DNA from 4 places in the Borborobacter xinjiangensis genome. Region 2 is predicted to be linked to each of the others. Evidence: predicted binding sites of a transcription regulator. Region 2 holds the regulator's gene; each other region holds the start of a gene.

Region 1 (4,710 bases), on a different contig from region 2:
GCGCCAAGCAGTCGACCTTCATGAAGCGAAGGACATCGATGTCGTCCTTGTCCCACTCGATCACCTGCCGGTCGACCATGGCCGCCGGCTCGATCGGCACCAAGTCGTTCAGCCGATCGTTGGTCAGAACGAAGCCGCCGGGATGCTGGGAGAGATGCCGCGGCGTGCCGATTAGCTGGCGGGCGAGGTCAAGTGCCAGACGCAGTCTTCTGTCGCCGAGATTGAGGTTGAGCTCTTCGGCGTGTTTGGCCTCAATCCCCTCCTTCGACCAGCCCCACACCTGGCCCGAGAGCATTTTGATGACGTCCTCGGTCAGGCCGAGCGCCTTGCCGACATCGCGCAACGCTCCTTTAGAGCGGTAGCGGATAACGGTGGAGCAGAGTGCCGCATGGTCCCGGCCATAGGTGTCGAATACCCATTGCATGACCGTCTCGCGCCGCTCATGTTCGAAATCGACGTCGATGTCGGGCGGCTCGCGTCGCTCCTCGGAGACGAAGCGCTCGAACAATAGGTCATTGCGGTCGGGATCGATCGAGGTGATCCCGAGCACATAGCAGACGGCGCTGTTGGCGGCAGACCCACGGCCCTGACAAAGTATCCCTTGAGAGCGGGCGAAGCGGACGATCGAATTGACGGTGAGGAAATATGGTGCGTATCCGAGCTTCTCGATCAGCTGCAATTCGTGCTTGAGCGAGGCGCGCACCTTGTCGGGCAAACCTTCCGGGTAGCGCCCACCGGCTCCCTCCCAGGTCAGCTGTTCCAACGCCTGCTGTGCGCTCAGGCCCGGCATCGTCTTCTCCTCCGGATATTGGTAGGCGAGTTCGTCGAGGTTGAAGCGGCAGCGGTCGGCTATCTCGAGGGTTCGGGCAACCGCTTCCGGATACCTTGAGAACAGGCGCGCCATTTCCACGCTGGACTTCAAATAGCGGTCGGCGTGCCGTTCGCGCCGAAACCCGAGCTTGTCGATCGTGACACCACGGCGGACAGAGGTGACGACGTCCTGCATCAGCCGGCGATCCGGCGCGTGGAACAGTACGTCGTTGGTGACGACGGCGGCCACGTCGATCGCGCTCGCCAGGTGCGACAAACGGTGAAGCCGCAGCTGGTCGTTGGGACGCCGACGCAAGGTCATCGCCAGATAGGCGCGATCGCCGAACGCGTCGCGCAGCCGACGTAGCCGCATCGCGCAGAGGTCATCGGCCTCGTCGGGTATGAGGACGGCTATCAATCCTTCGCCACGGGGGACGACATCCTCCCATTCGAGATGGCACTTCGCCTTGCCTGCCCGTTTCTTGCCGAGCGACAGCAGCCGGCACAGCCGCGCGTAGGCCGGCCGGTCCGTCGGATAGACGAGCAGCGATGTGCCGTCGGTTAGATCGAGGCGGCAGCCGACGATCAGGCGGACGCCTGTCACTTTGGCCGCTTCATGGGCGCGCACAATGCCAGCAAGGCTGTTGCGGTCGACGATTGCCAACGCTTCGATGCCAAGTCCCGCGGCCTGGGTAAACAACTCCTCGCAAGAACTCGCGCCGCGCAAGAACGAGAAATGCGAGGTGGCCTGCAGTTCGGCGTATCGGGCCGTGTCGGTCATGCGAAGATCCCGTGTAGGAACCATTTGTGTGACCCGGTCGCGGCATCTTCGCCGTCCCCGGCGCGAAAGATCCAGAAGCGCTCTCCAGCCTCGTCCTCGACCTGGAAATAATCCCGAACAGCGGTGAGTTCGGCGTCGCGCTTCCACCATTCGCCGAAGATGCGTTCGGGCCCGTCGGCGCGCCTCACCCGGCGACGGATGCCGCGCCACGTGAAGGTCACCGGCGGATGGTCGGGCAGGAGCGCCACCGTCTCGATCGGCTCCGGCATGGGCAGAAGTCGTGTCGGGCGCGGCCATTGGATCGGCCAGTCCTCCCCGCAATCGGGTGCCGCCGGCGCGATCTTCATGACCGAACGCTCGGGCACCTCGCTCTCGACAGGCGCGAAACGATAGAGGCGTCCCTCACCGACACGATTGGCCAGTGTGTCGATCAGCTCCGAGACATCGGCCTGCGGCTTATCGATCAACGAGGAGACCGCCTGCTTCGGCTGTAGCGGTTCAGCAAGTGTGGCGGCAAGCCGCATCAGCTCGATCCCGAATCCCGGATCGACAGTCTCGATTTTGTCGGTGAGCAGTCGGGTCAGGCGCTTGGCATCGCGCACCGGCATCGCCGTGCCGACACAGATTGCCTCGATGCCATTGTCGACGCGGCCAAGGAGCAGATCGAGCCTGCGCGCCCCAAGTCCCCTTTCCTCCAGGACCGCGCAAAGCTGATCGACGAGCCTGCCCGCATACCGGGCGATTGTCTCGGCCGACCCGATCGGTTCGCCGAAGGCGCAACGCACTTCGACGATGTCCATTGGCCGGATCGGTTCGACCGGTTCGTTGATCCGCCCGATCGCCTGATCGAGACGACGGCCAAGCTCCGGGCCGAAGCGAAGCGTCAGGGGCGCGCGCGGGCTCGAGGTGAGGTCGCCGATGCTCTCGAAACCCAGCCTGCGAAGACTGTCGACCATGTCGCCTGGCAGGCGCAGTGCAGCAACTGCCAAGGACAGGATTGCTTCAGCGCTTCGTCCCGGACGAGCAACCAGCGTTGGCCGTGCCGCAAAACGGGCGAGCGCATGCGCGGCACCCCAGCTGTCGGCCATTGCCGCCTGCGCGGTGAAGCCTGCGGCGGCAAGCCGGCACAGAATGTCGGCTAGCATGGCATCTTCGCCACCGTGTAGATGGGCAGCGCCAGTGGCATCGATCACCAGCCCATCGGGAGGATCGGCAGAGACGACTGGCGAGTAGCGCCGGAGCGCCCACAGCGCCAGGCGATCCAAAGCCTCGCTGTCGCCTTGCGGATCGGCGTCCTCGACGTGCAGGTTCTGCACCAGAGCCTGCGCCTTTGACGCCGGCATGCCGACGCGCAAGCCGAGTCCTTGCGCTGCCGTGTCAGCGGCGAGCACGACACGGCGGCGTCCGTCGCGCCCAACCAGGATGAGCGGCTTGTCAGCCGGCGGCGCGGCGGCGCCCGATTTCCTTCTGAAGCGGTCTGTCGGCCACAACGGAAGGAAGACGGATACGACCCTGGGCATCGCATGCCTCCACTTCGAAATCTGTGCTTTCGCCGGCACGGCAACGGATCAGCTCGACATGCCAACGGGCCCGCCCGACGCCGGGGACCGGCAACGGCGTCGACGGCAGCGCCGATACCCGCCAGCGAGTGACGGCTGCTGTTGGCTGCCCGAACTCCATGGTGTCGGCCTGTCGCCGCCAACGACGAATTGCGATCCCGATCACGCCGGAGCCTTCCCCGGCAAGCTGCAGCCGTCGCGAGGCCGTCATCGACAGGCGAGCGACTTCGGCGACCACTGCCCCGAGACCACGATGGCGCAGTCCTTCCTCGAAACAGGCGAGAACCGCCTTCTCGTCGCCGGCCTCGACATAGATCACCCGGTCCGGCGACAGCCCCGCCTGCGCAATTGCTGGCGCAAACAGGTCCTGCCGCGTTACGCACCATAGCACCTTGCCGACCGTGCGCGCGGCAATGCCTGCCGCAAACAACGCGGCGGCCGCGCCGTCCAACGCTCCGTTGCCGCCACCGGCCACCTCATGCAGGCTGCCCAGCGCCAGTCCGCCTCCCGGCAGAACACGGTCGATCGCGGGAACACCGAACGGCAAAACCTCGCGGGCACGTGCGGCCGCGCCTTCGAGGCGGGCAACGCGCTCTCGAAGCTGGGCAATGGCGATAGGGGGCGCCGATGCACTCATCTTAACCTTAACGTCGGACGTCGGTGATATGTTCTACATTTGTTCCGTTCGGAACGAAGAGTCAATCGGGATGGCGGGTGCCGTTGCGAAACGACGATGCCGGCAGCTTCCGACCAATAACGCTCCAAGTCGGCGCCAATGGCGCGCCCGCGCCCGGAGCCTACGCCAAGGTGTTACCGACAAGTATAAGCACCGCAACAATACGAACGGCATTGGGCACAATCTTCGACAGGAAACACCGCAGGCCTTTGCCGATGCAGTCATTTGATGTCGACATCAACAGCCAAGCGCGGCAGCGCTGCCGTTGGGCAACCTCTTCACGAGAGCGCATTCGATTGAGTTCGGAGGCCCGTCGGGCGCAAGGTCCCGAATAACTCAGCGCAAAGGAATCAGCTATTGCCGGTCCGGGAGGCTAGCCATGGCTAATGATGAACCGGACGAAAATCTTGGCGGAAAGCTCCAGGAGGAGGAACATGATACCGCGCCAGCGGGATATCTTGCGGATCCTCAGAACCTAGTTGATTCACGCATCCCGATGGACGTTCGGGAAAAATACGAGTTCTTCAGCTACAAAAACGCCGCCGTCATCCTCGCCGAGACGCGGGTTGCTGAGTGGCACGAACTCCTAGAGGCGCTGCGCGCCTTCACGATCTCAACAGACGTGATTCAGAAGGCGGGCGGAAACGAGTCCGATATACCGAAGCGAATTAACGACCTTCTGCGCCCGAAGAATTGGCACGAGACTGTCATTCGAGGTGACTTGCTTGTTCGGCTGCTATGGAAGGAGCAAGTAGGTGTGACCAAGGGCGGTAAGGCGAAATTCGAGAAGCGAGAAGCCGCTGAGCCCGCGAGGGGTTTCTTGACGGACACAAAATCGATTACGTCAAGAACAAGGTAGCGTTCGATCTGGAGTGGAACAGCGA
Region 2 (4,710 bases):
TCCCAATTTGCGGCGTACCGCAGTACACAGGCTTTCCCTAACGCTGCGACATCCGCTTTGGTTCGAAAAATTGGATGCCGAAGAAACCGACCAGAAAGCCGCCGACATGCGCTTCCCACGCGATGCGGTCCGCCTCGCCGGGCGCAAAGCCCACGATGCCGGTGACCAGGTTGACGATCATCCACACGACCAGAAACGTCACGACGGTGCGTGAACGAAAGACGGCTGCCACCGGCAGCGGCAGGCCGGCGAAAGCCGGCTTCCCGGACGAACGATCGATATGAAAGCCGAATCGCGCGGCAGCCCCCATCATGCCCGAAATCGCGCCGGAGGCGCCGACCAACGGTGCCTGGTCCAGCGGATGCAGGCCGTAGTGCAGCCCGGCGGCGGCAAGCCCCGACACGGCCCAGAACAGCGAAAACCGCAGCGCTCCCAGCCGGTTTGCCAGTGGGGAGCCAAAGGCGGCAAGCCAGATCATGTTGACCAGCAGGTGCGCAACGCCGCCGTGCAGGAACGCATAGGTGAAAGGGCTGGTGAAGGCATAGACGTCGATGATGAACTGCCCCGAATAGCGGATCGGGATAAAGGCCGCACGCAACAGAACCCCGATATCCTGCTCCTGCGTCAGCACGTAGACGCGCAGCAGATGGATGCCGACGCAAAGGCCGATGGCCGCGATCACAATGCCGGGCAAATTGAACATCGGCTCGCCGCGGCGGCGAACCTTATCGGCCCCGTCATATTCATTTGGATTCCGCTCGGTCATCTTGTCTCCAGCTACACGGCAACCCTTCGCAGCATCCAAGTCGGGCGCGGGCGCCTGCAGCCTCTAACCCCGGCATGGGCGAATCACCAAGAAAAAAGCCGCCCAGCGTTTCTGCTGGACGGCCGGTCGAGCCCCCCTGCTCTCCCAAAAACCTTGACTGAAGTGCTGCCGATCGCCGCGAGGCGACCGCTGCTGGAGTGGTTTCAACGTGCCATACAGCTCTCTACTCCGCAACGTATACCAATCATTAACCTTAACACATCCGATCGGTTAACAAGCCGGCATACGCTCTGGCACGCAACCTGCTTCGCCCCGCATGTAGTTCCTCGAACAACGCCTTTCTGTTTGTCGATGGAACACCGGACGGCAGATTGTGCGGAGCGGAGCGGTATGAAACAGAACGGATCGATCGACCTGTTCCATTATTGGAATCGACTGCGGGACGGGCGTCCCGCACCGAGGCGGACAGAGGTCGAGCCGGCCGACATCAAGACGCTGTTGGCCGACACTTTCATTCTGGAGCGCGACACGCGCGGTGAAGCGGTATTCCGCCTCGCCGGCACCCGGCTTTGCGCCACATATGGGCGCGAGCTCAAGGGCTTTTCATTTCCCTCCCTGTGGCGCGAAAAGGACAGGCGGCTGCTCGCGCGGCTGGCCTACGGCGTCTTTCATGCCAAGTCCGTCGTCGTCGTCGTTTTCGAGGGCCGCACGCGGTGCGGCAAATCCAATCCGTTCGAGCTGCTTCTGCTGCCGCTTGAAGGTGGCGTGGAAAGCCCGCGCGCCATCGGCATTGTCACTCCAGGCGAGAGGCCGTTCTGGCTTGGCGCCGACCCCATAACCGATGCGCTGATCGAGTCGGTTCGGGTCGTCGATCCCGACTGTGAGCCGATGTTCCTGAAAAACCGTCCAGCCGTCACCGTGCCGCCGCTCGCCCCCAGCCAGAAAACGCTCTCGGAATCGGCTGATTCTCTCCGTGGTGGCCGACGCATACGTCACCTCGTCGTGCTTCCCGGCGGGCTCGACGAGTAGATCCCTGCCCTTGCAGTCCCCTGGCGTGGCCCAATGACGACGGCACGCTGCCGCCCTCGTGGCTACGGCTCGTTAACCAGTGTGGCGTAATTTAGCGGCTAGAAACTGGCGCAGCCATGCGGGAATTCGAGCGAACAGGGGCATCATGAGGGCGGCGGCGATCCACCAGGCGCCAACTGCGGTAGAAAAGCGCGGCTTTCAACGCGTCCGCGTGAAAATCTATGGCCGCTTCATGCTCGAAGATCGCACGGAACACCCCTGCCAGGTGGTCGATATGTCACCGGGCAATGTCGCGCTGCGTTGCGACCGCATCGGCAACCCCGGCGAAAAAGTCATCGCCTATATCGATCATATCGGCCGCGTCGAGGGGGTCGTGACCCGCACTATGCAAGACGGATTTGCGATGACGATCATCGCCTCCGACCGCAAGAAGGACAAACTCGCCGCACAGTTGACATGGCTTGCCAACAAGCATGAACTCGACCTGCCGGAAGACCGCCGCCATGAGCGTGTCGCACCGCGCAATCCAATGAGCACATTGCAACTCACCGACGGGCGACAATATCAGTGCCGGATCATCGATCTGTCGCTGTCGGGCGCTGCGATCGAAATCAGCGTAAAGCCGGCCCTAGGCGTTCAGGTCACGCTCGGAACGATGCGTGGACAGGTGGTACGCCATTTCGAGGATGGCGTGGCTATCGAATTCGCCGTCATACAGCGGCCGGAATCGCTGGATGCCGAGTTCAGCCGAAGCCTTTCCTGATCTGCGCTCCGAGACGCGTCTCTCTCCCACTTTTCACCGATTTAAACGGTTGCGGAACACAACTGGAACAGATAGTGTTTGTTCCGGGTTTGTTTTTCTTTGATTCTTCGGGGTGGCGATGCTCACGCGCAAACAACACGAGCTTCTCGTCTTCATTCATGAACGCCTGAAGGAGTCGGGCATACCACCCTCCTTCGACGAGATGAAGGAGGCTCTGGATCTTGCTTCGAAATCCGGCATCCATCGGCTGATCACCGCCTTGGAGGAAAGAGGCTTCATCAGGCGCTTGCCCAATCGGGCTCGGGCGCTGGAAGTTCTGCGCCTGCCCGATTCCATCGCGCCCGGTCTTGCGCCGCAACGCGCGAAGTTTTCGCCAAGCGTCATCGAAGGCAGCCTTGGGCGCCGCTCGCCCGAGCCTGCTCGCGGGCCTGTGGCGGAGAACGACGATTCAAACGCCTCCGTTTCGATTCCGGTGATGGGGCGCATCGCCGCCGGCGTGCCGATCGACGCAATCCAGCACAAGACCCATTCCATCTCCGTGCCGCCGGAGATGATCGCCGGCGGCGAACATTACGCTCTGGAGGTCAAGGGCGACTCGATGATCGAGGCCGGCATTTTCGACGGAGATACGGTTATCATTCGCAATGCCAGCACCGCCAATCCTGGCGAGATCATCGTGGCATTGGTGGATGAGGAAGAGGCGACGCTGAAACGGTTTCGCCGCAAGGGCGCGTCAATCGCGCTGGAGGCGGCCAATCCGGCCTATGAGACGCGCATTTTCGGACCGGATCGCGTGAAGGTGCAGGGTAAGCTGGTCGGGTTGATCCGCCGCTACTGAGGGTCTTTCGGCGGCAGGTGCGCCTTCCCTGGTCTCGATTGCGTTGAGGCCAGCCCTTCGCTTCCAGATGACAGGGTGAGATTGCGGGAGCTTCTGCGCCCCAGCTTTTACTCCTTGGAGCGCCATGCGCCCCAATCGACACCCAGGAATTCTTTCGGAAACCGGCTTACACTCTTACGGTCATGCCCTGGCCTCGGCTAATCGCTGGCATCACCGGATACCACTTGAGTGCGTTTACGCGAGACCGGGGCGCTTGGGGTGAGATGTGCTGTTGCTCGTGTCCGTTTATTTGAGCGTCCGACTGTCTCCCGAACTGGTTGTTGCATCTGCATTAGACGCATTTGCCCGCCGAGGCGCCTTTCGGCGGTAGGGCGGCAATCCACGAGCCTCGCGCGAGAAGCGCCGTTGAGTATGCCACGGACGATACGGACGGCTAATGGCAAAGCTGATTTCGGCTCGTGAACCAGTCGCTGCCTCGGATAATTGGATTGCAGCGCTCCCATATCTCGCAAGCTCGCGTTTGGTGACCACCAGCGTCCGACGGTTTTCGCATACATTACTCGCCGTCGCATCATCGACCACTACTACGGCCGCCTGTCCGCATGCAGGTTTGGCTGATGCCGCGTCAAGCGCATGTGCAATCACTGCGCCTGAAACATGACGTACGAGGCAAAGTCCGGCATCGCACACGAAACCGTCCGTGACTGGCGGCAAAGTGCCGGCTGCGCTTGGATTGGCCATCTTAAGAACGTCCGGCTTCAGTATCTTTTCTGCCCGAAGCGCACGCTGCCAGTTTTCGATGGTGAATTCGTTCGGGCGTGCGCGATTAACCGCCAGGCGCTGTTCGCCCACCGGCACTGCGACCAGTCGAGCGTCTTCGGACACCAATATGTCGGGCGGGCGGACATTTGCGACCGTGACGAGGCCGACGAGTGCGAATGGCAACGCCGTGACGCGCAACCGGGTTGTGGCCATAGTGGCGATGACGAGAGCCACGGTCCACAGCACGACGGAATGAACAGAAATGAGCCCCACCGCATCAACGGGCGAGTGTTGCGAGAGCCATCGCGAGACCGCGATCATTGCGGCAAGACCCTTGGCCATGACGAAGAAGAACGGCCCATCGAGACCGAATGGCATGGCAATGGAGCCGGCGACGGCAAACGGCATCACGAAGACAGACACGATGGGCATTACCGCAAGGTTCGCCACGAGGCTGAGCGGCGAGACGCGCTGGAAGTGGTAGGCGCCGAAGACGGCCGTTGCCAGCCCGGCGACGATTGACGTCACCGCGAGTGCGGCCATGAAACCCCA
Region 3 (4,710 bases), on a different contig from region 2:
CGTGTCGCCATCGGCTACCAACTGCTCGACCAAGTCGGCTTCGAAGACCTGCCCGAAGGCCCGCTCCTCGACACGGCGGATGCCCGCCCGATCGGAAGCCTCTGCCTGCCTGATTGTCACGCCGTTCATGCGAGCTTCATGCCTTTGCCAAGTTTTGCGCCGCGCAGGAATTCATCCGTGCCAACCGGCTTGCCGCCCGCCCGCTGCACTTCCAGCAATCTGATCGCGCCCTCGCCGCAAGCGACGGTCAGACGATCGTCCAGGATTTCGCCAGGCAAACCCCTGCCATCCGCGCGTGTCGAACGCAGCAGTTTGAGCCGCTCGGGTTTGCCCGCCGATGTCATTTCGCACCAGACGCCGGGGAATGGCGACAGGCCACGAATGTGGTTGTGAACCTCGCGCGCCGGCCGCGACCAGTCGATGCGCGTTTCGGCCTTGTCGATCTTCCTCGCATAGACGACGCCTTCCGCTGCTTGCGCAACAAGCGGCAGATCGCCGCTTTCCAGCCTTCCCATCGCCGTGACCATCAGTTCCGCGCCAGTCTTCATCAGGCGGTCATGCAATTCGCCGGCGGTCATGTCAGGCTCGATGCTGACGCGGGCGGTCATTGCCACCGGCCCGGTATCCAGTCCCTCGTCCATCTTCATCACCATCATGCCGGTTTCCTCGTCGCCGGCCATGATGGCGCGCTGGATGGGAGCCGCGCCGCGCCAGCGCGGCAGCAGCGAGGCATGGCCGTTGTAGCAGCCGAACCGCGTACCTTCGAGGATCGGCCTCGGCAGCAGCAGGCCATAGGCGACGACCACAGCGACATCGGCCTCAAGGCGCCTGAATGCCTCCTGCTCGGCCGAACCTTTCAACGAGACCGGTGAACGCACCTCGATGCCCAGCCGCTCTGCCTCGCGCTGTACCGGCGACGGCGTCAGTTCCAGCCCCCGCCGGCCGGCGGGGCGCGGCGGCTGCGTGTAAACGCAGGCAATCTCGTGCCCGGCTTCGGCCAGGGCGCGAAGCGTCGGCACGGAAAATTCCGGCGTCCCCATGAAAATGATGCGAAGGGGCATCCGCCCCTACCCGACCAATCGGCTCGGCTGGCGGTCTCTGGCGAGTTTCTTGAATTTCTTGACCACCATGTCGCGCTTCAGCCTGGATATATGATCGATGAAAAGCACGCCGTTGAGGTGGTCGATCTCATGCTGCAGGCAGGTTGCCATTACGCCGTCGGCGGTGATTTCCTGTTCCTTGCCCTCGCGATCGAGGAACCGGACGCGCACCGAGGCCGGCCGCTCCACCTCCGCATAATAGTCTGGAATGGAGAGACAGCCCTCCTCGTAGACGGACCGCTCGTCGGAGCTGTGCACGATCTCCGGATTGATGAAGACCTGCGGCGCCCGCTCCTCGCCTTCCTTGGCGATGTCGATGACCAGCATGCGCAGCGGCTCGCCAACCTGAATAGCGGCCAGGCCTATGCCCGGCGCATCGTACATCGTCTCCAGCATGTCGTCGGCCAGCTTGCGCAACGGCTCGTCGACGCGCTCCAGCGGCTTGGACACCTGGCGCAACAAGGGATCGGGAAGAATAATGAGCGGCTTGATGGTCATTCGCTTCACCTAAGACTTCCCTTAAAACCCGTCAACCATCTTGGCTCTGTCGATGTTCCTGTTTTGATCTGTCCTTGGCGCCCGAATCACGTATTGTGCGGCAATGAACGATCCGCTTTCCGAACCGGTCCTGCGCCTTGGCGCCTCAACCCTCACATTCGGCCAGTTGCTCGCCCTCGGCGCCGCATTGGTGCTGGCGGTGTTCGTCGTGCTCATCGTCGCGCTATGGCGCTCCTCCAAGGCGCGGGCGGTCGCAGCGATCGAGGCGGCCGAACATGCGCGGGACGCAGAGGCCCGCATGGCCTCGATCCTTCAGTCGCAGGCGGAAATGCAGGGTCGAATGGGCGCCATCGCCGAGGTCTTCGGATCGCGGCAGGCCGAACTCACCCAATCGATCGGCCAGCGCCTCGACGCGATGACCGGCAGGCTCGGCCAGACCATGACCGAGCAGACGAAATCGACGCATGAGAGCCTTGCCAAACTTCAGGAGCGGCTTGCCGTCATCGACACCGCGCAAGGCAACATCCAGTCGCTCGCCGGCCAGGTGGTGCAATTGCAGGCGATCCTCTCCAACAAGCAGACGCGCGGCGCTTTCGGCCAGTCGCGCATGGAAGCAATCGTCGCCGACGGCCTGCCGCACGGCTCATATGCCTTCCAGGCGACGCTCTCCAATGGCAACAGGCCGGATTGCCTGGTGAAGATGCCGAACGACTCTCCCTCGCTGGTCATTGATGCCAAGTTTCCGTTGGAGGCCTGGAATGCGATTCGCGCCGCCGAAGGACCCGATGCGCAGAAGCTTGCGGCTCAGGCCTTTCGCCGCGACGTCGAAATCCACATCAGGGACATTTCCGAGAAATACCTGATCAACGGCGAAACGCAGGACACGGCCTTCATGTTCGTGCCCTCCGAATCGGTGTTCAGCGAGATCCACGAGAATTTCGAGCAACTCGTACACCGCGCTCACCGTGCCCGCGTGGTCATCGTCTCGCCCTCGCTGCTGATGCTCTCGATCCAGGTCATCCAGGCGATCCTGAAGGATGCGCGCATGCGCGAACAGGCGCATTTGATCCAGGGCGAGGTGATCCGATTGATGGAGGACGTTTCGCGCCTCGACGAGCGGGTGCGCAAACTGCAAACGCATTTCGGCCAGGCGTCCAAGGATATCGATGACATTCTGGTCTCGTCGACCAAGGTGACCAAGCGCGGCGCCAAGATCGAATCGCTGGAATTCGGCACGAGCCGTCCCGACGAGCCGGCATCGGGCACTGCCACCCTTCCCGCCGGGCGCGCGGCCGAGTCCAAGACCGGCCAGTTGCGGCTGCGGGTGGTGGAAGAGCGGGAGCATTGAAGCCAGCGCTCCACCATCCCTGAACATTTGATCACCGCACGACTACAGGGGAAGCGTGAGGAGCGTTAACCGCCTCCGCTTTCGGCTCTTGCTCTTGTCACGATCTGTTGGTTCACTCCCTCTGCCCGAAGCGCGATATGTGCTTTGGGCAAGCAAGGGACGCTCTGCCGATTTGAGTTTGCGCGTGGTCTTTCAAAGCCGATGTCGGCTTAGGAAACATGCGTCGGCAGCAAGGGAGCACGCCATGGCCAAGGGACAGTTGCGCAGTAACAAGGAACCGCGAAAGCCGAAGAAGGACGCCAAGAAGCCGGCAGCCGAGCCGGCACTCAAGGCGCCGGCGGTTCAAGCGATAAGGCTGAAGGACAAGAGCAAATAGGCCCAACATGAAACGGATACGTTCCGGTCCTTGCCGGAACGTATCTTCAAACACTCATCGCGCGTTGTTCGGAACGCAGCCGCGGCCATAGCGCGAAGCGCCAGGCCGGTTTGCGATCTGAATTACGCAGAGTACCGAATTAGAGCGGCCTCGGTGGCGGCATCCGGCCACCGCGAGCCTTGCGGGCCGCATAGCGTGCGTCACGCTTGGCCTTGCGCGCTGCCTCGTCGGCGAGCAGGCGGGAGATGCGCTCCATCTCCTCGGCTTCCTTGGCCTTTGCCTCGGCAGCGGCAGCCTCTTCGGCGGCGATGCGTGCAGCTTCTTCCGCCGCTTCGCGCTCGGCTCTTTCGATCGCCTCGCGTGCCAGACGTTCCTGCCTCAGTCTTTCCTTCTCGGCATTGCGCCTTTCGCGCGCCTCGAGAATTGCCTGGCGTTCGGCTCTGCGGGCCAGCACCGCCGGATCGTCGTCGGCCGGTCTTGCCTTGAACCGCTCCAGCATGGCTCTTTTTGCTTCATTTGCGGCGTTGCGCCGTTCGAATATGTCTTGTTCCTTGTAGAGTGCCAATGTTCGCCTTCAATCCTAGTCGTCAGTTCGCGAAGTCTGTCGTCGCCTTGCGAGGCTTACATACGCGGGAAACTTGAGAGTTCAAGCGCCAATTCGGAATGCCTGCCATGTAATCGGTAGATGTTGCCGTAGGGGAACGGTTTGGCTGCCCCAAATCTTGGAAACACCGTTCACGATCGGGTCCCTGGCGATCAGGCCGACGCGTCGTTATCTGAAGCGCAAAGTCATGCGTCCAATCGGGTGCAAAAAGACGCTCCTTTTGTGAACTCAATCCAAGCTTCGCGTCATTCGAAAGCGACTTCCAACTTTCGGACCGACGCGCTGGCGCAATCGAGGACAATCCGATGGAAATCGGTCTTTATACTTTCGCCGATGTCAGCCTTGAGCGCGGGCCGGACGCCGTCACCCCGCATCAGCGGCTCCGCAATCTCGTCGAGGAGATCGAATTGGCCGACCAGGTGGGCCTCGACGTTTTCGGGCTTGGCGAGCATCATCGCCCCGACTATGCGGCTTCCGCGCCGGCAGTGGCGCTCGCGGCCGCGGCCGAGCGCACCAAACGCATAAGGCTTACCAGCGCCGTAACCGTTTTGTCCTCGGACGACCCGGTGCGGGTTTTCCAGCAATTCGCGACGCTCGACCTGCTGTCGGGCGGCCGCGCCGAAATCATGGCGGGGCGCGGCTCATTCATCGAATCCTTCCCGCTTTTCGGCTATGACCTGGAGGATTACGACCGGCTGTTTGCGGAAAAGCTCGACCTGCTGTTGAAGCTGCGGGACAGCGAGCGCGTGACCTGGTCGGGCGAGATGCGCGCGCCGATCCATGA
Region 4 (4,710 bases), on a different contig from region 2:
CGAATTTCGGGGCTTGGAGCGCTGCTGGTGCCTGCCACCGGGATCGTGAGTTACCGCAAGGTGAGCGAGGCGATGGCCGGGGCCATCAAGGCAAAGGGGGGAGAAATCCGCTTTGGTTCACCCGTCACGGCACTGCGCGAGCAAGGCAACGGTGTGGTTATCGAGGTTGGCGGCAACAGGATCGAGGCCAAGCGGCTGATTGCATGCGCCGGGCTGCAATCCGACCGCCTCGCGCAAATGGCTGGCCTGAAGATCGAGCACCGCATAGTGCCGTTCCGCGGCGAATATCACGTGCTGCCGCCTCGCCTCTCCAGCATCGTCAAACATCTGATTTATCCGATCCCCGATCCGGATTTGCCTTTTCTGGGCATCCACCTGACGCGGATGATCGACGGCAGTGTGACAGTAGGGCCGAACGCCGTGCTCGGTTTCGACCGCGAGGGTTATCCGAAAGGCACGATGCGGGGATCAGACATTGCAGACATGCTTGGCTTTGCCGGATTCTGGAAGCTGATCGCCGCCAACTGGCGCTCCGGCGTGACAGAGTTCGGGAATTCGCTTTCCAAGCGGCGCTATCTCGAAGCCTGCCGCAAATACTGTCCGGAACTCGAGGTCAGCGACCTGCAGCCGTGGCCAGCCGGTATTCGCGCACAAGCGGTGATGCAAGATGGAACATTGGTACACGACTTTCTATTCGTGCAATCGGAGCGCATGCTGCATGTCTGCAATGCGCCCTCGCCTGCGGCCACTTCCGCAATTCCAATCGGCAAGATGATCGTCGACAAGTTGTTGGCTGCGTGATCCAGAGACGCGGAAACAGCCGCAAGGACTGATTCCATTTGCCGGCGTATCGTACTGATCGGAAACAGATTCTTCTGTTTCAGGCGGCGCGAACCGGCAACCGGGCACGCACGCCTGAATCAAGAAACAGCATCAACCTGTTGACCAAGCACAAAATCACAGTGCCGCGGCCACAAAAGTCAGAACGGGATTTCGTCGTCCAAATCACGAGAGCCACCGCCGCCACCACGGCTCGGGCCACCGCCGCCACCACGGTTGGAACCATAGTCGCCGGGGCCGGACTGGCCAAAATCGGAGCTTCGGCCACCACCGCCGCCGGAGTACCCCCCAACCTGGCCGCCCTCACCTTGCCCACGTGAATCCAGCATCTGCAATTCGCCGCGAAATTTCTGCAGTACGATCTCGGTCGTGTAGCGCTCGACGCCGTCCTTTTCCCACTTTCGGGTCTGAAGCTGGCCCTCGATGTAAACTTTCATGCCCTTCTTGAGGTACTGCTCGGCAACCTTGGCGAGGCTGTCGTTGAAGATGACGACCTGATGCCATTCCGTCTTTTCCCTGCGTTCACCGGAATTCTTGTCACGCCAGCTTTCTGAGGTTGCTATGCGCAGATTGACGACAGGTTCGCCCGAATTTAGCCGGCGGATTTCAGGGTCTGCCCCCAGATTACCCACCAGGATGACCTTGTTGACGCTACCCGCCATGATACTTCTCCACGCTTATCCGAAACGAAATTACCGCAGCACCTTATAGCGAGACGCCTCATTCTGCTCGACTAAGGGCCTCTTTCCCACAAAGATTTTGTTCTCTATATGTTCTATTAATACCCTTTGATCGAGTCAAGAAAATTTCACCTGGTTGAACCGATCCATCTGCCGGCCCTTGCTTTGGACAGGTGATTTGTCTTGAGATGCTGGTTTGACCCGCTTGATGCCCCTATATTGAGGCCATGTTTTGTAAATCGGCATCGGTCCTGACTATAGCTCTAATCTGCGTATCGAGTACTGCTTGGGCGGACTCCGGCTCCAGCAGCAGTTCCCGCACCACTTTGCCCGGAGTGATGGATGGCTATAGCATCGTCAAACCGCTTGAAGCAGAACCGGATGATACGGTTCCACAGGGCAAGTCAGGCCAATTCAAGATCGGAAATGTCGATGTACGCATTTCTGGCGATGTCACCATTGACGTGGGTGTTGGCTCGACCCGACCGCCAAACCGCTGACACGACCTCACCCTCTCAAAAAGTGGGCGCCTGAAATGAGTAGCCCCGCCGCTGCCAGAGCAGAATGACGGGGCTTTGAATGGGTTCAACCCATAGTGTCGGGAGCGTTTCACCGACTTTTTGTCTTCGGATGCTTCGCGGATTCAACCGTCGATCCGACTATGGTTTCAAATTGTAAGGGAAACGATCAGGCAAATACTGGCAACCAAGGGCCTTGGTTTAGTTTCGTGCTGATCGCGGCTCTACTCGGCGTAGAGCCTGATGGGACTGTCCGGTGGAGTCATGCCTCGCTCCTTCTGTCCGTTGCACATGGTGTCCGGAAGCGCTTCATTCGCTGGTCTGCGGCGTCTCGCAGACTGCCTGCCGGTTGCGAAGATCGCCGTTTGGCGATCGGCTTTCCTGACTTGCCAAGACTGGTCCTTCCTGGCACCTGCGTCAACCTTTTGCAGGCATATCGACCAAAAAGTGATCCACTGTAACATGAATCCGTATGGCCGGTTTTGTCAGTAGCCTGTTCATTTTTTGTTCTTTGCGCTTGCCCGCTGTCCTGAAAGACGCTTAAACGCTGGCGGGGAAGTGCGGCTTCTCTCGAAACCGCGTAGAGACGACCTATATTGGCGGAAGGCCGGGATAACCCGCCATTCCGAGACATCATGATCTGAGGCGGCGGACCGGCCATGGCCGACCAAAAATACATTTCCATTCGCGGTGCACGCGAACACAATCTGAAGAATGTGGACCTCGATTTGCCACGCGATTCCCTCGTGGTGATGACTGGGCTTTCCGGCTCCGGTAAATCGTCGCTCGCCTTCGATACCATCTACGCCGAGGGGCAGCGGCGCTACGTCGAGAGCCTTTCTGCCTACGCGCGCCAGTTTCTGGAGATGATGCAAAAGCCGGACGTCGATCAGATCGACGGCCTGTCTCCGGCTATTTCCATAGAGCAGAAGACAACGTCGAAGAACCCGCGCTCGACGGTCGGCACAGTTACCGAGATATACGACTACATGCGCCTTTTGTTCGCGCGCGTGGGTGTTCCCTATTCGCCGGCTACCGGGTTGCCGATTGAAAGCCAAACGGTGAGCCAAATGGTCGACCGTGTGCTGGCGATGGAGGAAGGCACGCGGCTCTACATCATGGCGCCGATCGTGCGCGGCCGCAAAGGCGAGTACCGCAAGGAACTCCTGGAGCTACAGAAGAAAGGCTTCCAGCGCGTAAAGATCGACGGGGTCTTCTACGAGATCGCCGAAGTGCCTGCGCTGGACAAGAAATACAAACACGACATCGATGTGGTGGTGGACCGCATAGTGGTGCGCCCCGACCTCGCTACCCGACTTGCCGATTCCATGGAAACGGCGCTGAAACTGGCTGAAGGGTTGGTGGTGGCGGAGTTTGCCGACAAGCCGCTGCCGGCAAGCGAAACCTCGGAAGAATCCGCCTACAAATCCAAGAACGAGACGCACGAGCGGGTGCTGTTCTCGGAGAAGTTTGCCTGCCCGGTGTCGGGATTCACTATTCCCGAAATCGAGCCCAGGCTGTTCTCCTTCAACAATCCATTCGGCGCCTGTCCAACCTGCGATGGCCTGGGCAGCCAACGCGCCATAGATGCCCACCTTGTGGTTCCGGATGAAAACGTGTCGCTACGCGACGGCGCGATCAGTCCGTGGGCTAAATCAACGTCTCCCTACTATTCCCAAACGCTCGAGGCTTTGGGCACGGTCTACGGCTTTAAGCTGGGTGACAAATGGAAAGACCTTTCTGACGAAGCCAGAAGCGCGATCCTTCAAGGAACGGGTGAGCGCGAGATCGCCTTCCAGTACGATGATGGCTTGCGCTCCTATAAGACAACTAAAACCTTCGAGGGCGTGGTTCCCAATCTCGAGCGGCGTTGGAAGGAAACCGAATCCGCCTGGATGCGGGAGGAAATCGAGCGCTTCATGTCCGCCACCCCCTGCCCGGCCTGCAATGGCTATCGCCTCAAGCCGGAAGCACTGGCGGTAAAGATCGGCGGCAAGCATATCGGCGAAGTGACACAGCAATCCATTCGCAATGCCAACAGGTGGTTCGCGGACCTGCCGACGCAGTTGAATGACAAGCAGAACGAAATCGCTGTGCGTGTCCTGAAGGAGATCCGCGAGCGGCTGCGCTTTCTCAATGATGTTGGTCTGGACTATCTGACGCTGGCGCGCAATTCCGGCACGCTTTCTGGCGGCGAAAGCCAAAGAATAAGGCTTGCTTCGCAAATCGGCTCGGGCCTCACCGGCGTGCTTTATGTGCTGGATGAACCGTCCATTGGCCTGCACCAGCGCGACAATACACGCCTGCTCGATACGCTGAAGCACCTGCGCGATATCGGCAACACGGTCATCGTCGTCGAGCATGACGAGGATGCCATTCTTCATGCCGACTACGTCGTCGATATCGGCCCTGCCGCCGGCATTCATGGCGGACGCGTCATCGCCCAGGGCACGCCGCGCGAGGTCATGGCCAATCCGGCCTCGATCACCGGCAAATATCTGTCTGGCGAACTGGAGATCGCAACACCAGCCGAGCGTCGCCCCGGCAAGAAAGGCAAACGCATCAAGGTGGTGGGCGCACGCGGCAACAATCTGAAAAACGTAACGGCGGAAATCCCGCTTGGCACCTTCACCGCGGTGACCGGCGTTTCAGGCGGCGGCAAATCCACCTTC

Evidence for each region. Region 2 encodes LexA, which represses DNA repair genes until DNA is damaged. Its sites were predicted from a motif close to TGTTCNNNNTGTGTTCNG; they were not measured.
Region 1: a site for LexA is predicted at 3,817-3,834, ahead of ACLKMW_RS14765 (ImuA family protein). Genes of this name have one in related genera too.
Region 3: a site for LexA is predicted at 1,652-1,669, ahead of ACLKMW_RS06610 (DNA recombination protein RmuC). Genes of this name have one in related genera too.
Region 4: a site for LexA is predicted at 1,601-1,618, ahead of ssb (single-stranded DNA-binding protein). Genes of this name have one in related genera too.

What each region holds. Positions count from the first base shown of each region.
Region 1 covers NZ_JBLLVA010000012.1:150,310-155,019, reverse strand. Annotated here, with positions in the region: gene ACLKMW_RS14775 (error-prone DNA polymerase) at 1-1,591, opposite strand, end outside; gene ACLKMW_RS14770 (Y-family DNA polymerase) at 1,588-3,111, opposite strand; gene ACLKMW_RS14765 (ImuA family protein) at 3,026-3,787, opposite strand; gene ACLKMW_RS14760 (BglII/BstYI family type II restriction endonuclease) at 4,206-4,685, shown strand; gene ACLKMW_RS14755 (BglII/BstYI family type II restriction endonuclease) at 4,661-4,710, shown strand, end outside.
Region 2 covers NZ_JBLLVA010000005.1:94,125-98,834, reverse strand. Annotated here, with positions in the region: gene ACLKMW_RS08400 (rhomboid family intramembrane serine protease) at 38-766, opposite strand; gene ACLKMW_RS08395 (PAS domain-containing protein) at 1,157-1,795, shown strand; gene ACLKMW_RS08390 (PilZ domain-containing protein) at 1,941-2,558, shown strand; gene lexA (transcriptional repressor LexA) at 2,677-3,396, shown strand; gene ACLKMW_RS08380 (ComEC/Rec2 family competence protein) at 3,682-4,710, opposite strand, start outside.
Region 3 covers NZ_JBLLVA010000003.1:417,658-422,367, forward strand. Annotated here, with positions in the region: gene ACLKMW_RS06595 (GNAT family N-acetyltransferase) at 1-129, opposite strand, end outside; gene fmt (methionyl-tRNA formyltransferase) at 126-1,061, opposite strand; gene def (peptide deformylase) at 1,068-1,598, opposite strand; gene ACLKMW_RS06610 (DNA recombination protein RmuC) at 1,702-2,946, shown strand; gene ACLKMW_RS06615 (hypothetical protein) at 3,191-3,322, shown strand; gene ACLKMW_RS06620 (DUF6481 family protein) at 3,462-3,887, opposite strand; gene ACLKMW_RS06625 (LLM class flavin-dependent oxidoreductase) at 4,232-4,710, shown strand, end outside.
Region 4 covers NZ_JBLLVA010000044.1:17,864-22,573, reverse strand. Annotated here, with positions in the region: gene lhgO (L-2-hydroxyglutarate oxidase) at 1-801, shown strand, start outside; gene ssb (single-stranded DNA-binding protein) at 981-1,502, opposite strand; gene ACLKMW_RS24745 (hypothetical protein) at 1,859-2,020, shown strand; gene uvrA (excinuclease ABC subunit UvrA) at 2,698-4,710, shown strand, end outside.